DNA from 2 places in the Streptomyces durmitorensis genome. Region 2 is predicted to be linked to the other one. Evidence: riboswitches for the same ligand, from Rfam matches in the RefSeq annotation. Region 2 holds a riboswitch; the other holds the start of a gene.
What was found. A riboswitch is a leader RNA that binds a small molecule or an ion and turns the genes downstream of it on or off. The one in region 2 is predicted to bind cobalamin.
Positions count from the first base shown of each region.

Region 1: it holds a riboswitch for cobalamin, as region 2 does, so the genes downstream of both, M4V62_RS26620 (CbtB domain-containing protein) here and M4V62_RS05185 (energy-coupling factor ABC transporter permease) in region 2, are expected to answer to the same signal.

Region 1 covers NZ_CP097289.1:5,940,600-5,948,146, reverse strand. Annotated here, with positions in the region: gene glxA (radical copper oxidase GlxA) at 1-710, shown strand, start outside; gene M4V62_RS26630 (glycoside hydrolase family 6 protein) at 842-1,876, opposite strand; gene M4V62_RS26625 (ANTAR domain-containing protein) at 2,038-2,793, shown strand; cobalamin riboswitch at 3,128-3,249, shown strand; gene M4V62_RS26620 (CbtB domain-containing protein) at 3,282-3,503, shown strand; gene M4V62_RS26615 (CbtA family protein) at 3,524-4,369, shown strand; gene M4V62_RS26610 (class F sortase) at 4,350-5,027, opposite strand; gene M4V62_RS26605 (hypothetical protein) at 5,043-5,582, opposite strand; gene M4V62_RS26600 (HAD-IIA family hydrolase) at 5,660-6,439, opposite strand; gene M4V62_RS26595 (alkaline phosphatase family protein) at 6,521-7,547, opposite strand, start outside.
Region 2 covers NZ_CP097289.1:1,082,546-1,090,092, reverse strand. Annotated here, with positions in the region: gene M4V62_RS05200 (enoyl-CoA hydratase/isomerase family protein) at 1-664, shown strand, start outside; gene mmsB (3-hydroxyisobutyrate dehydrogenase) at 703-1,578, shown strand; gene M4V62_RS05190 (enoyl-CoA hydratase) at 1,575-2,411, shown strand; cobalamin riboswitch at 2,572-2,755, shown strand; gene M4V62_RS05185 (energy-coupling factor ABC transporter permease) at 2,786-3,559, shown strand; gene M4V62_RS05180 (energy-coupling factor ABC transporter substrate-binding protein) at 3,559-3,963, shown strand; gene cbiQ (cobalt ECF transporter T component CbiQ) at 3,970-4,719, shown strand; gene M4V62_RS05170 (energy-coupling factor ABC transporter ATP-binding protein) at 4,716-5,603, shown strand; partial or broken gene M4V62_RS05165 (MDR family MFS transporter) at 5,592-6,881, opposite strand; gene M4V62_RS05160 (ABC transporter permease subunit) at 6,878-7,547, opposite strand, start outside.

The DNA.
Region 1 (7,547 bases), 4.9 Mb from region 2:
GCGGCGGCGGTGTCGGCGAGTCCAAGAAGTCCAGCAAGAAGACCCGCATCGTCGACCTCCTGGAGGACGACCCGAAGTTCGAGGACGGCCCCGAGCTGGAGAAGGGCACCCGTTACCCGCAGGCCTCGACCCTGCCCGACGACACGGTGCTCATATCCGGCGGCTCCGAGGACTACCGCGGCCGCGGTGACTCGAACATCAAGCAGGCGCGGATCTACGACGCCAAGACCGGCAACATGCGGCGGGTCGCGGACCCGGAGGTCGGCCGCAACTACCACTCGGGCTCGATCCTGCTGCCCGACGGCCGCGTGATGTTCTTCGGCTCCGACTCGCTCTACTCCGACAAGGCCAACACCAAGCCCGGAGAGTTCGAGCAGCGCATCGAGATCTACACCCCGCCGTATCTGTACCAGGGCTCGCAGCCCACGCTGACCGGCGGCCCGAAGGAGATCAAGCGCGGCGGGTCGGGCACCTACAAGACCCAGCACGCCTCGTCCATCAAGACGGCCCGCTTGATCAGGCCGAGCGCCTCGACGCACGTCACCGACATCGACCAGACGTCCGTCGCCCTCGACCTGAAGAAGTCGGCGAACGGCGTCACGGTGACGATCCCCAAGGAGCGGAGCCTGGTGGAGTCCGGCTGGTACATGCTGTTCGTGACGGATGATCAGGGCACCCCGAGCAAGGCTCAGTGGGTCCACATTCCGTAGCCCCGTAAGGGGCGCGGGGCTGTGTCTATATGCGGCTCCGCCGCGGGGCGCGAGCAACCACGAAGAAAGCCGCAGTCGCATCAGCCGAGATCCCGGCAGACGCGACTGCGGCTTTTAAGTGACTCGCGCTATTACTTGGCGCCCTCCGCCAGCTTCAGCGCGTACTCGGGCCACCAGGCCCCCGCCTTGGGCCCACCGCGACAGGTGCCGTCGGACTCACCGGGTCGCTTGACCCACAGATACGCGTCGACCAGCGGGTCATCGGTCTTGGTGGTGGGCGCCTCGCCGAGCGCGCGGCCCGGCGGGTTGCACCAGGTGTCCTTGCCCTTGGTGTACGCGCCGTTGCCGTTGCGCGCGGTGTCGATGACGAACGGCTTGTTGCCGATCTTCGCCGACAGCTTCTTGCCGAACTCCGTGCTGGCCTCGGTCGTCTGGAAGTTCGAGACGTTCACCGAGAAGCCGTCGGCCTGCTCGACGCCCGACCACTTCAGGGGCTCCCAGAGCGAGTCGGGGTTCTTCCAGCCCGCGTTGCCCGCGTCCAGGTACACCTTGGTGTTCTTCAGGGACTTGAGCTTCTCGATGGCACCCTTGAGGAGGTCGTACCGCTCCTCGTGAAACTCCTCCGGCGTGCAGTTGTCGACCATGTGGAGCACCGCGTCCGGCTCCAGGATGACCGTGGCGTTGCGGTCACCGATGCCCTTCGCCACCTGGTCGATGAAGGTGCGGTAGGCGTTGCCGTCGGCCGCGCCGCCGCCCGAGTACTGGCCGCAGTCGCGGTGCGGGATGTTGTAGAGGACCAACAGGGCGTCACGGTCGGCCTTCTGGGCGGCCTCGGTGAAACCGCGCGCCTGGTCCTCCGCGTTCTCCGGGATGATCCACTCCGCGACGGGCTGCTCGGCGATCTTGCGGATCAGCTCGGCGTCGTCCTTCTTGCCGTCCTTCTCGTACGTGGCGACCTGCTTGGCCGCGTTGCCGTCCGGGTTGACCCAGTACGGGTCGGTGCCCTTCGGCTGTTGCTCGACCGGGTTCCCCGACGACTCCTCGTTGCCCGAACCGTCATCGGAGGAGCACCCCGACAGCAGCAGCGCAGCCCCCGCAAACGCCGCCGCAGCCTTCACCCCCCGGGCCGCGATCCGATGACCGCGGCCGGTGCCTTTGTGGTACATCCACTCCCCCTTGGGTGCACTGTCCGATTCTCAATCCTGACATACGCACTCCCGGCCCACGAGGCCCGCCCGTCCGCTGCGGAGAGCTGTTGGATACCTGTTACAGCCCGGCGCCCGGGGGTAGGCGCAGTGCGCGGGGTGGCGCTCTTGGGGAGGAGATCATGCGGGATCACACCTCTGAACTACGGCTGGCCGAAGTCCTGGTGGAGACCACCAACACTCTGGACGACGACTTCGACCCGGAGCGCTACCTGAGCCGGGTCGCGGGCCACTGCGTGGAGCTGCTCGACGCCACTGCCGCCGGCGTCATCTTCGACGGCACCGGCACGCCGGGGGTGGCCGCCGGGGGCCACCCCCGGGACCTGGCGCTCGACCTGCTAGGGGCCCAGCAGAGCGGTGGGCCCTGCGTGGAGAGCCTCGGCACGGGCCTCGCGGTGCCGCCCGTGCGGCTCGCGGCGGACGAACCCGCCGACCGCTGGCCGGAGTTCACGGCGCTGGCCCGCCGCCGCGGCATCGGGATGACGTACGCGGTCCCGCTGCGGCAGCGCGAGACACTGCTCGGCGCGCTGAACGTCTTCGTGCCCGAGAACTCCCGGACCCGCCACACCGACGGGGAGTTGCGTCTGGCGCAGGCGATCGCCGACGCCGCAGCGGTAGGCCTGCACAACCACCGTGCCTACACGGAGTATCGGGTTCTCGCGATACAGCTCCAGGGCGCTCTGACCAGCCGTATACGCATCGAACAGGCCAAGGGCATACTCGCCGAACGCTGGCACACCGGTGTCGACGAGGCCTTTGACGCGCTGCGGCGGTACGCGCGCAGAGAACGGCTGGTCATGGAGGTGGTCGCCACCGAAGTGATCAAGGGATCGCTCGACGACGCCGCACTGCGCGGCAGTTGGTCCGAACCTTCCTGACGGCCGCTCCGAGGACCATCATCACCTGCGATGATCACAGAGAGGAATCGGATCACGACTTGGCGTCAATCCACCCCTAGGCTCCAGCGCTCATCCGTTCTAGAGTCGTCACAACGGCCCAAGCCCCCGGCCTGATCGTCCATCCCGCACTGCGGGGTTGGTCACCGAACCTCCCGCGCCGGCGCCGGGTTACTCCCGCAGCTCGTGCGCGCGCGGTCGAGGACCAGCCCGGTCGACGGCTCCGGGGGGAGCGGGCCGCCGACCGGGCCGGGTTGTCCTGATACAGGTTCCATTGACAGTGTCCATGACCAACTGGGACTCTCCGGGCGACAAGTCCACACATCGAGGCGATGGTTGACAGGAACCCGGTGCGATTCCGGGGCGGGCCCGCCACTGTGACCGCACGCCAGCCTGGGGTGCGGAAGTCAGGAACTGAGCCGTCGTACTCCTGCTTCGGGGCGTGGAAACCCCAGAGGAGGCCCTTCGACATGTCACTGCACACCGCAGCATCGGGCACCGACAGGACGGCGGTCCAGGCCGCCACGGTCCACACCCGCGACTGGCTCATCGCCTCGGCCGCGGTCATCGTCGCGCTGATCGCGCTCTACGCGGTCTTCTTCGACAACGGCTCGCTGATCTCCGCGACCGGCAGCTATCTGCACGAGTTCGCCCACGACGGCAGGCACCTCTTCGGTGCCCCGTGCCACTGACCGGGGACGGACACGGCGCCATGCCATCCCCTGCGTCCTCTCCCCCGCCTCCCCCGTCCTCACCTGTCCTGCCCCTGCTCGGCCGCGGTCTCGTGGCGGGAGGAGCGGCGGGCCTCGCGGCCGGTCTCTTCTCCCTGCTCCTCACCGAGCCGCTGATGGACCGGGCGATCCGCGCCGAGGAGAAGCGCGCGGCGGCCGAGGAGCACGCGCACGGCGCCGCTCAGGCGGCACAGCACCACGAGGAGCTGTTCACGCGCTCCACCCAGCACGCGGGGCTCGTGGTCTCCGCGGTCGTCGCCGGTCTGGCCATCGGCGTCCTCTTCGCCGTGGCGTACGCCCTGGTGCACCGCCGCGACCCGCACGCGAGCCCATGGCCGCGGGCCCTCGCCTTCGCGGGAGCCGCGTTCCTCGCCGTCTCCCTGCTGCCCGGTCTGCGCTACCCGGCGAACCCGCCGGGCGTCGGCGACTCGGGCACGGTCGGCGAGCGGCAGGCGCTGTGGCTCGCCTCCGTCGCGATCGGCGTCCTCGGCATGTTCCTGGCCCGGCAGGTGTACGTACGCCTGACGGCCAGATCCGTACCGGCGAGGCAGATCGCGGCGGCCCTCACGACGGTCGCCGTCCTCACCGCGCTCTTCCTCCTCCCGGACAACCCCGACCCGGTCCCGGTGGACGCGACGCTCCTGTGGGACTTCCGCGTCCTCTCGGTCGCCTCGCACGCCCTGTTGTGGGCCGTGTTCGCGGCGGTCTTCGGAGGCCTTGGCCTGCGGTCCTTCCGGGAAGGGGCCGCCAGGGGTGCCACCGTGGGCGCGAGGACGGCGGGAGTGCCCTCGCGCCCCGGCGCCACCCCTACCGCCCCACCCCGGTGAGGTAGGCGGACACCACCACGTTCGCCGAGTACGTCTTGCTCGCCCGGTCGAACGTGCCGCCGCACGTGATCAGGCGCAGCTCGGCGCGGCCCTCCTCGTGGGGGCCGTACGCCTTCTTCGCGTCGAAGCGGTCCCGGCTGAGGACCTGGACGTCGTCCACGGTGAACTCCGCGACCGAGCCGTCGTCGCGGGCCACCCGGACCTTCTCGCCGGGCCGCATGGCGCTGAGGTCGTAGAAGACCGCGGGGCGCGTCTCGGTGTCGACGTGGCCGACGAACAGGGAGGTGCCCGCGGCGCCGGGGCGCGTACCGCCGCCGTACCAGCCGACGGAGCCCGCCTCCTCGAACGGCGGCGGATCGATGGCGCCGTCCTGATCGAGCCCGCGGACGACCACGGGTGCCCGCACCTTCAGCGAGGGGACATCCACGCGCTGCGGCTTGGCGGCGCCCAACGGCTTGTGCGCGTCCGGGAGTTCGACACCGAACGGCCGCCCCACCGCGGCGACGTCACCGGTCGTGGGCTCCGAGACACCGCCGCGTACGTCCGTGATCTCGCTGCCCCACAGCCAGAGCCCCACGAGCAGCAGCGCCCAGGCGACCCCGGTGAGGAATCGCCCGTGCCCGGCCGGCTGCCCCGCCGGCTTCTCATGGCCCGACACGTCGGCCGCCACCCGTCACTCGGAGCGGCGCCGGCGGACGCTGCGGAACGCCACGGCCACGGCCGCCACCCCGGCGAGCACCAGGCCGATCACCGCGTGCCGGGTGCCGGGCCCCGCCTCCTGGCTGTGCGCGGCGAGCTGCGCGGTGCCGCCGCCGCCCGCGCGGACCGGCGATACGGGCTCCTGCTGATGCCGGCCGACCTGCACGGTGCCCACGCCCTGGTGGGGGTGGCCGTCGCAGATGACGGTCACGTCGTACGAACCCTCGACGCCGTCCCTGATCTTGGCGGAGCCGTTCAGCGAGTACTTGTCGCCGTCCCTGCCGGTGAGCTTCGCGTCCCCCGTGAACGCGCCGGACCCGGCCGACCCGGTCGTCCCGTCACAGCCCGTGACGCTGATCTCGACCTTGGCCCCGGGATCCGCACTGGACGGGGTGACCGTGGCATGCACTTTGCCCTCGTCATGGGCGTGCGCGGGAGTGGCGGCGACGACGGGGAGCGCGGCGAGGACAGCCGCCCCGGCTATGCCACGCAGGGTGAGTGTTCCTCTACGCATCGTGAACCTCCTGTTTCGAGGTTCACGCGCGTCGCCGTGCCACGCCTCCCGTGTGCGGCAAACGGGTGGTGCGCGCGTCAGACCCGGTCGACGAGATCAGCGATGGAGTCCACGACGTTCGAGGGCCGGAACGGGTGCTGATCGATGTCCTTCCGGGAGGTCAGACCGGTGAGCACCAGGAAGGTCTCCATCCCGGCCTCAAGACCGGCGAGGACATCGGTGTCCATGCGGTCGCCGATCATGGCGCTGGTCTCCGAGTGCGCCCCGATGGCGTTCAGGCCCGTGCGCATCATCAAGGGGTTCGGCTTGCCCGCGAAGTACGGGTTGCGACCTGTGGCCTTGGTGATCAGCGCGGCGACGGCCCCGGTCGCGGGCAGGGGTCCCTCCGTGGAGGGCCCGGTCTCGTCCGGGTTCGTGCAGATGAAGCGGGCCCCGCCGTTGATCAGCCGTACGGCCTTGGTCATGGCCTCGAAGGAGTACGTACGGGTCTCGCCGAGGACCACGTAGTCCGGGTCGTGGTCCGTCAGGACGTACCCGATGTCGTGCAGGGCGGTGGTGAGCCCCGCCTCGCCGATGACGTACGCCGTGCCGCCGGGCCGCTGGTCGTCCAGGAACTTCGCGGTGGCGAGCGCCGAGGTCCAGATGTTCTCCACGGGAACTTCGAGACCCATGCGGTTCAGGCGGGCCTGGAGGTCGCGCGCGGTGTAGATCGAGTTGTTCGTCAGGACCAGGAAGGGCTTCCCGGACTCCCGGAGCCTCTTGATGAAGGCGTCGGCGCCGGGGATCGGAACGCCCTCGTGGATGAGCACGCCGTCCATGTCGGTGAGCCACGATTCGATGGGCTTGCGCTCTGCCATGGGGTGCACTCCTGCGGTCTGCGTTGAGCGAGTTCACTGTGGGGCGCCGGGACGACTGTGTGCCGACGCCCCACAGCCTAATCAGGAAGCGGTGATCGTGACCCCGTCGATCACCCAGTACCAGTTGTTGCCGCCGGTGTACCGGAAGCGGACCTGGGCTTTCGTGACCCCCGCGGGCACCTGGAGGGCGATGTTCTCGACGACGGAGGGGGTGTCCGCGGTGTACGTCTTCACCGTGACCGGGGCCCCGCCGTCGTACGAGACGAGCACCTCGCCCTTCTGCGGGGCCTCCTGGCGGTAGTACGTCGTGTACGTGAGGGTGGCCCGCGCGCCGCCCCGCACCTCGTACGCGGGGCTGACCAGCGTCGAGTCGAACGTCCCGGAGAAGGACTTGTCGGTCCACTCGTCGCCGTCGGCGACCGCGAAGACGTTGCGGGCGCGGATGTTGAGCTCGCGCCGCTGGTCGCGCTCGGCCTTGGTCCAGAACTCGTCCGTGGTGAAGGACCAGCCGCGCCACTCGGTGATGCCGCCCGTGCCCATCTTCGCGTTGTCGACGCTCCAGCCGCTCGGCGCGGTGTGCGTGAAGCCGATGACGCCGGAGCCGATGCCGGTCTCGTCGACGGGCCCGGTCAGCCGCGGGCGCAGGGCGTCGAACGCGTCCGGCTTCGGCTGCTGGATCGGGCGGCCGTCCAGGCCCCAGGCCGGGTCGATCGCGATGCCGAGGTGGGCGAGGGCGCTCGCGGCGATGTCGGGCATGCGGACGTCGTGGCGGACCGAACCCGCCGTGACCGTGCCGCCGGTGGCGATCATGAACGTCTGGCGCTCGGGCCAGCTGGAGCCGCCGTGGCCGCCGGGGTCGGTGTGCCCGTGGTCGGCGGTGATCATGATGAGCCAGTCCTCGGAGCCGTACGTGGGGCGGGACTTGACCGCGGCGACGATCTGCCCGACCTGGGCGTCGGCGCCGTGGATCGCGTCGAGATAGGCCTGGCTCGCGGCGCCGCTGTCGTGGCCCGCGTGGTCGATGTTGTCGAGCTGGACGAAGACGGCGTCGGGGTTGCCGCTCTTGACCTCGGCGACGGCGCGGGTGGTGGTTCCGGTGTCGTACTCG
Region 2 (7,547 bases):
CGCGATGCCGGAGACCGGCATCGGCTTCGCGCCCGATGTGGGCGGCACCTACCTGCTGGCCCTCGCGCCCGGTGAACTGGGCACCCATCTGGCGCTCACCGGCGCACAGATCGGCGCGGGCGACGCCTTGCTCTGCGGGCTCGCCGACCATTTCGTGCCCAGCGGGGACCTGCCCCGGCTCCTCGACGACCTCGCCGCGCGACCGGTGTGGGACGCGCTCCGGCCTTACGTGCGCCAGGTGCCGCACGGTGAGCTGGCCGGGCATCGCTCCTGGATCGACGACTGCTACGCCGCCGGCACGGTGGAGGAGATCTTCGCCCGGCTGCGCGGCCATGGAGCACGCGCCGCCGCGGAGGCGGCCGACACCCTCGCCGCCAAGTCGCCCACCGCCCTGAAGGTCACGCTCGCCGCACTGCGCTGCGCACGGCGGCTCGGCCCGTTGGAGCGCGTCCTGGAGCAGGAGTACCGGATCTCCTGCGCCGCGCTCGCCTCGCACGACCTGGCCGAGGGGATCCGCGCCCAGGTCATCGACAAGGACCGCAGCCCCCGCTGGGCCCCGGCCACCCTGGCCGAGGTCGGCGGCGCGGACGTGGAGCGCTACTTCGCCCCGCCCGCCGGAGGCGAACTCGACCTGGCCTCGGCCCCACAGGAGGTGGCGTGGTGAACGGCAAGCGCACGATCGGATTCATCGGCCTAGGTCACATGGGCGGTCCGATGGCCGCCAACCTCGCCGGGGCGGGGCATCGCGTCCTCGGCCACGACCTGATGCCCGACCTGCTCACCGCGGCCGTCGAGAACGGCGTGGAGGCGGCCGGATCATCGGCACGGGCCGCAGCGGCGGCGGACGTGGTGATCACCATGCTGCCCGCGGGACGGCACGTGCTCGGCCTCTACCGCGAGGAGGGGCTCCTGGCCGCCGCGCGGCCGGGCACGCTGTTCATCGACTGCTCGACCATCGACGTGGCCGACGCGCGCAGCGCGCACGAGGCTGCGGTCGCGGCCGGGATGCGGACGCTGGACGCCCCGGTCTCCGGGGGAGTGGTGGGCGCCGAGGCCGGCACGCTCACCTTCATGGCGGGCGGCGGCGAAGCCGAGTTCGCCGAGGCCGAGCCGCTCCTGACGGTCATGGGCAGGAAGGCGGTGCACTGCGGCGGGCCCGGCGCGGGTCAGGCCGCGAAGATCTGCAACAACATGATCCTCGGGGTCTCGATGATCGCGGTGAGCGAGGCGTTCGTACTCGGCGAGAGCCTCGGCCTCTCCCCTCAGGCCCTGTTCGACGTGGCGTCGACCGCGTCCGGCCAGTGCTGGGCCCTGACCGTCAACTGTCCGGTGCCGGGCCCCGTCCCGGGCAGCCCCGCCAACCGCGACTACCGCCCCGGGTTCGCCGCCCCGCTGATGGCCAAGGACCTCGGCCTGGCGGCCAACGCCCTTGCAGCCAGTGGGATCGACGCCCAACTCGGCCTCAAGGCGGCTGAGTTGTACGCCACTTACGCGCAGGGAGCCGGAGCGGACCAGGACTTCTCCGGGATCGTCAACACCATCAGGCACCACAAGGCAGGGGACGGGGACGACGCATGACCACGGAGACCACGGAGACCACGGAGACCGCGGAGACCGCGGAGACGGCTGAGGCCACGGAGTCGTACGAGACGATCCGCATCGAGCGGAAAGGCCGCACCGCGCTGCTCACGCTCGACCGCCCCAAGTCCCTGAACGCACTCAACCTCCAAGTGATGAACGAGATCGTCGCCGCGACGGCTGACCTGGACCGGGACCCGGGCATCGGCTGCATCGTCCTCACCGGATCACCGAAGGCGTTCGCCGCCGGGGCCGACATCAAGGAGATGCGGCCCCAGAGCTACATGGACATGTACCTCAGCGACTGGTTCACCGCCTGGGACCGGCTCGGGGCGCTGCGCACGCCGACGGTCGCGGCCGTCTCTGGTTACGCGCTCGGCGGAGGCTGCGAGCTGGCCATGCTGTGCGACATCCTGCTGGCCGCCGACACCGCCGTGTTCGGACAGCCCGAGATCAAACTGGGCGTCATCCCCGGCATCGGCGGCTCGCAGCGGCTGACCCGAGCGGTGGGGAAGGCCAAGGCCATGGAGATGTGTCTGACCGGCAGGACCATGGACGCCGACGAGGCTGAGCGGGCCGGGCTCGTCTCCCGGGTGGTGCCCGCCGGTGATCTCGTCGGCGAGGCACTCGCCGTCGCCGAGACCGTCGCGGGGATGTCCCTGCCCGTCGCGATGATGGCGAAGGAGGCGGTGTCACGCGCCTTCGAGACGACCCTCGCGGAGGGCGTCCGCTTCGAACGCCGCCTTTTCCACGCCGTGTTCGCGACCGCGGACCAGAAGGAGGGGATGGCCGCCTTCGTCGAGAAGCGACAGCCCGGCTTCACGCACTCTTGACCCTCCACCCGCTCCCCGACGCCCGAAGAAGGCGTGGCGCGCGCCAGGTGTGCACGCACCGGGCACAGGGGCTGACCAGGGGCGTACGCCCTGGTCGTGTGCGCTCGCGCGTGCCACAGCTGCGGTGGTCCCGCAAGTTGTCAGGAATCTCGGTCGCGCACTAAGGTCACCACGCCTTGGTGAACGGGAAATCCGGTGTGATGCCGGTGCGGCCCTCGCCACTGTGATCGGGAAGTCCGGCTCCAGCCCTCGCGGCAGCCACTGGGTGCTCACGCACCCGGGAAGGCGGAGTCCGGTCGGTACGACCCGTCAGCCAGGAGACCGGCCAAGGCACGTTGTCCATCCACGAGGTGCTGGAGAGGGTCTGCTTAGCCATGCACATAGCCGAGGGTTTCCTCCCACCGGCGCACGCGATCGCCTGGGGCGTAGCGTCCGCGCCGTTCGTCGTCCACGGAGTCCGCTCCCTGACCCGTGAGGTCAAGGAGCACCCGGAGAGCACCCTGCTCCTGGGAGCCTCCGGTGCCTTCACATTTGTCCTTTCCGCACTCAAAATCCCTTCCGTCACGGGCAGTTGCTCGCACCCGACGGGAACCGGGCTCGGCGCGATCCTGTTCCGGCCGCCGATCATGACGGTGCTCGGCACCATCACCCTGCTGTTCCAGGCCCTGCTGCTCGCCCACGGCGGGCTCACCACGCTCGGCGCCAACGTGTTCTCCATGGCGATCGTCGGGCCATGGGCCGGATACGCCGTCTACCGGCTCCTGAAGCGGTACGACGTGCCGCTCATGGTCGCCGTGTTCTTCGGCGCGTTCGTCGCCGACCTGTCCACGTACTGCGTCACCAGCGTCCAGCTGGCCATGGCGTTCCCCGACCCCAGCAGCGGATTCATCGGCGCCCTGGGCAAGTTCGGCGGCATCTTCGCCGTCACGCAGATCCCCCTGGCCGTCAGCGAGGGACTGCTCACCGTCATCGTGATGCGGCTGCTCGTGCAGTCCAGCAAGGGTGAGCTGACGCGGCTCGGCGTGCTCCTCCAGGGCAAGCGGTCGGCCACCAAGGCGACGGAGACGGCGACGACGGAGAAGACCGCGACGACGGAGGAGACCGCGGCGACGGAGAAGACGACGACGGAGACGGGGGCCAGCGCCTGATGAGCCGGAACGCGAAGATCAACACTCTGCTGCTCCTCATCGTCGCCGCGCTCGCGGTACTGCCGTTGGCGCTCGGTCTCGGCGACGACGAGAAGGAGCCGTTCGCCGGGGCCGACGCCCAGGCCGAGACCGCGATCACCGAGATCAATCCGGACTACGAACCCTGGTTCTCGCCGCTGTACGAACCCCCCTCCGGGGAGGTCGAGTCGGCGCTCTTCGCCCTGCAGGCGGCGCTGGGCGCGGGCGTCCTCGCGTACTACTTCGGTCTGCGCAAGGGACGCAGGCAGGGCGCGGAGATCGCACGGTCGCAGGAGGCACCCGCACCCGCACCCGCCCCCGCATCCGCCCCCACGGAGCAGACAACCGATGCGGAGGGCGCCCGGCCAGAGACCGAGCAGGTCTGACCCGGCGTGCTCCCCATCGACGCGGCGGCGCACAGCAGTCGCTGGCGCCGCCGCCATCCCGTGGACAAGGCCGTGCTCGGGCTCGGCCTCACCGTCCTTGCCGTCTCCCTGCCGCCCTGGCCGGGTGCCGCCCTGGTCCTGGTCGCCGCGCTCGTCGTGCTGCTCGGGCCCGCCGGTGTGCCGCCGCGCAAACTGTGGCGCGCCTACCGCGTGCCGCTCGGCTTCTGCGTCACCGGCGCCCTGACCCTGATCGTGCAACTCGGCGGGCCCGAAGGGTTCGTCACGCTGGCCGACGGCGGCCCCGCGCGGGCCGGCGGTCTGCTCCTGCGCACCTCGGCGGCCTCGCTCGGTGTCCTGCTCTTCGCCTTCACCACACCGATGTCGGATCTGCTGCCCCGCCTGGTGAAGGCGGGCGTACCGGCGCCGGTCGTGGACGTCGCCCTGGTCATGTACCGCATGAGCTTCCTGCTCCTGGACTCCATGAGCAGGATCCGGCAGGCGCAGGCCGCGCGCCTCGGCCACACCACCCGGGCCGCCACCTGGCGCTCCCTCGGCGGCCTCGGCGCCACCGCGTTCGTGCGGGCCTTCGACCGGGCGACGCGATTGCAGGCCGGGCTCGCCGGGCGTGGCTACGACGGAACCCTGCGGGTGCTCGTGCCCGACGCCAGGGTCTCCCGGGGCTTCGTGGCCGTCAGCGCGGTACTCCTCACGGGCCTGGTGGCCCTCACCCTCGTACTGGAAAGGCTTCTTCCATGAGCGAGCCGAGCGCTCCTCGCGAGCGAGAGGCGAGCGAGACCCTGGTCGCTCTGCGCGCCGCTTCCTACGCGTACGAAGAAGGGCCCACCGTGCTCAGCGGCCTGGACTTCGACGTCACCGAGGGGCGCGCGCTTGCGCTCCTCGGCCGCAACGGCAGCGGCAAGACCACCCTCATGCGGCTGCTGAGCGGCGGACTCCGCCCGGACCAGGGCGGATTGACGCTCGGGGGCACCCCCGTGACGTACGACCGCAAGGGTCTGACCCGGCTGCGCACCACCGTGCAGCTGGTCGTCCAGGACCCGGACGACCAGCTGTTCGCGGCCTCGGTCGAGCAGGACGTGTCCTTCGGGCCGCTGAACCTGGGTCTTTCCGACGCCGAGGTCCGGGCGCGGGTCGCCGAGGCGCTCGCCGCGCTCGACATCAGCGCCCTGGCGGACCGGCCGACGCATCTGCTCTCCTACGGCCAGCGGAAGCGGACGGCCATCGCCGGCGCCGTGGCGATGCGGCCGCGCGTACTGATCCTCGACGAGCCGACGGCGGGGCTCGACCCCGACGGCCAAGAGCGCCTCCTGGACACCCTGCAAGGCCTGCGGGACGCGGGGACGACCGTGGTCATGGCCACCCACGACGTCGATCTGGCCCTCCGCTGGGCCGACGACGCGGCGCTGCTCACACCCTCGGGGGTGCGTACGGGACCGGTCGCGCAGATGCTGGCCCACCGCGACCTCCTGGCGCAGGCGGGCCTTCGCCTGCCCTGGGGGATCGCCGTATCGGAGCTGCTGCGGACCAAGGGGCTGCTCGACGTCGCGGGCGAAGGGCCGCGCACCCCCGAGGAGTTGGCGGCCCTCACGGCCCCGGCGATGCCCGGTGCGTCAGCCGGCTGACGCACCGGGAGCAGGGGTGCGGCGGGGCAGCAGCGCCACGGCGAGGAGCGGGACCGCGGCGAGCGCGAGCCACGGCACCGAGGGCGGGAGCCCCGCGTCGAGCAGCGAGCCGGTCGCGGCGCTGCCCGCGAGGACGATCAGACCGGAGACCGAGGACAGGGCGCCGGTGTAGAGGCCCAGCCTGCCGTCGCGCGTCAGATCGGGGACCCAGGCGCGCGCGGCCGGGGCGACCAGCATCTGGCCGAGCGTGAGCAGGACGACGAAGGCGGCGGCGGGCAGCAGCCCGGCAGCGCCGGTCCAGGCGGCCGGGCGCGCGAGGGCCACGACGGCGAACCCGGCGGACACGAGCACGAGCCCGGCCGCCATGGAGCGCCGCTCGTCGAGCCGGCCCGCGGCCCAGTGCGTGACCGGAAGCTGCGTGGCCACCACGAGCAGCGAGGACAGGGCGAAGAGCCAGGCCAGCGGCGCCTGTGACCCGGCCGCGCGCTCCACCTCCTGCGGGAGGGCGAGATAGAGCTGGTTGTACGCCAGGAGATAGGCGCCGTAGGCACAGCACACCGCCAGGAAGCGGCGGTTGCGCAGCAGCTCGCCCATGCCTCCTCGTACGCGGATCCGCTCCCGCCCGGGGATCCGCTGGGGCAGCAGCCACAGGTGCCCGGCCAGGACAAGGACGAAGACCCCGGCCCCGGCCAGGCAGACGGCGCGGAAGTCGACGGAGAGCAGCAGCGCGCCGATGAGCGGACCGAGGAACGCGCCGGCCTGGCCCGCCACGGTGAGCAGGGCCAGGACGCGGGTGCGCGGGCCGTGGCCTTCCTCCTCCCAGAGCACCGCCTGCCGGGCGACCTCGGACTCCACGGCGGGGGAGAACAGGGCCGCGGCGAACCCGATCAGGAGTACGGCGCCGATGACCGCCCAGGTCTGCCGCGCGAAGCCGAGCCAGGCGAAACCGGCGATCCGCAGCACGCACCCGGTGAGCACGACCGGCCGTACGCCGTACCGGTCGGTCAGGGCGCCGCCCACGACGAAGAGCCCCTGCTGGCTGAACGTCCGAAGCCCGAGGACGAGCCCGACCAGTCAGCCCGCCATGCCGATCGCCGCGCCGAGGTGCTCGGCCAGGAAGGGCAGCACGGCGAAGAAGCCGACGTTGAAGGCGAGTTGGGTCAGGATCAGCAGGCGCAGGAGCGGGGACAGGTGCGGCCAGGTCCGTTCGCGGGGTGATTGCTTCCCGGGGCGGGTGCGCAGCCGTGCGGGCAGGGGCAGTTGACGTCGAACGCTCATCGGGAGCCCGTCCCTGCCGTGGTCAACTCCCGCTTCGGGGGCGGCGCTTCGTCCACGAGGGGCGGATCGTCGGACCGGCGTCCGCGCCGCAGCCACCGGGGAACCGGCACGCCGCCCGCCGACGTCACCGCGAGGGCCCCGAGGAGGGCGAGCGCCGCTGCCGGGGCGAGCAGTGCCCAGGGGGCGCGTTCGGCGTAGGGCTGGTTCTCGGCGAGGAGCAGGCCCCACTCGGGGGACGGGGGCTGGGCGCCGAGGCCGAGGAAGCCGAGGGCGGCCAGGGCGAGCGCGACGCCGGGAAGCCGCAGCAGCGCGTGGCGGGCGACGGGCGGCAGGACCGCGGGCAGCAGATGGTGCCGGAGCTGATGCAGGCGGCCCGCGCCCAGACTCCGGGTCGCCGTCAGGTGGAGGGTGGCGCGCTCCTGGAGGAGCAGGGCGGCGGTGTGGGCGGCCAGGGGGACCCAGGCGACGGCGGCCACCGCGATCGCGGGCGTGGCCGCACCGCTGCCCGCGACACCGGCGACGAGGAGGCCCGCGAGGGTCGGCGGGATGGCGTTGAGCGTGTCGAGGAGTGGACCGGAGAACCGGGGCAGGAGCCCGAGAAGCACACCGGTCACCAGGGCGAAGGCGCTGATGCCCAGGGCCAGGGAGAGTGTGTGCAGCGCGCCG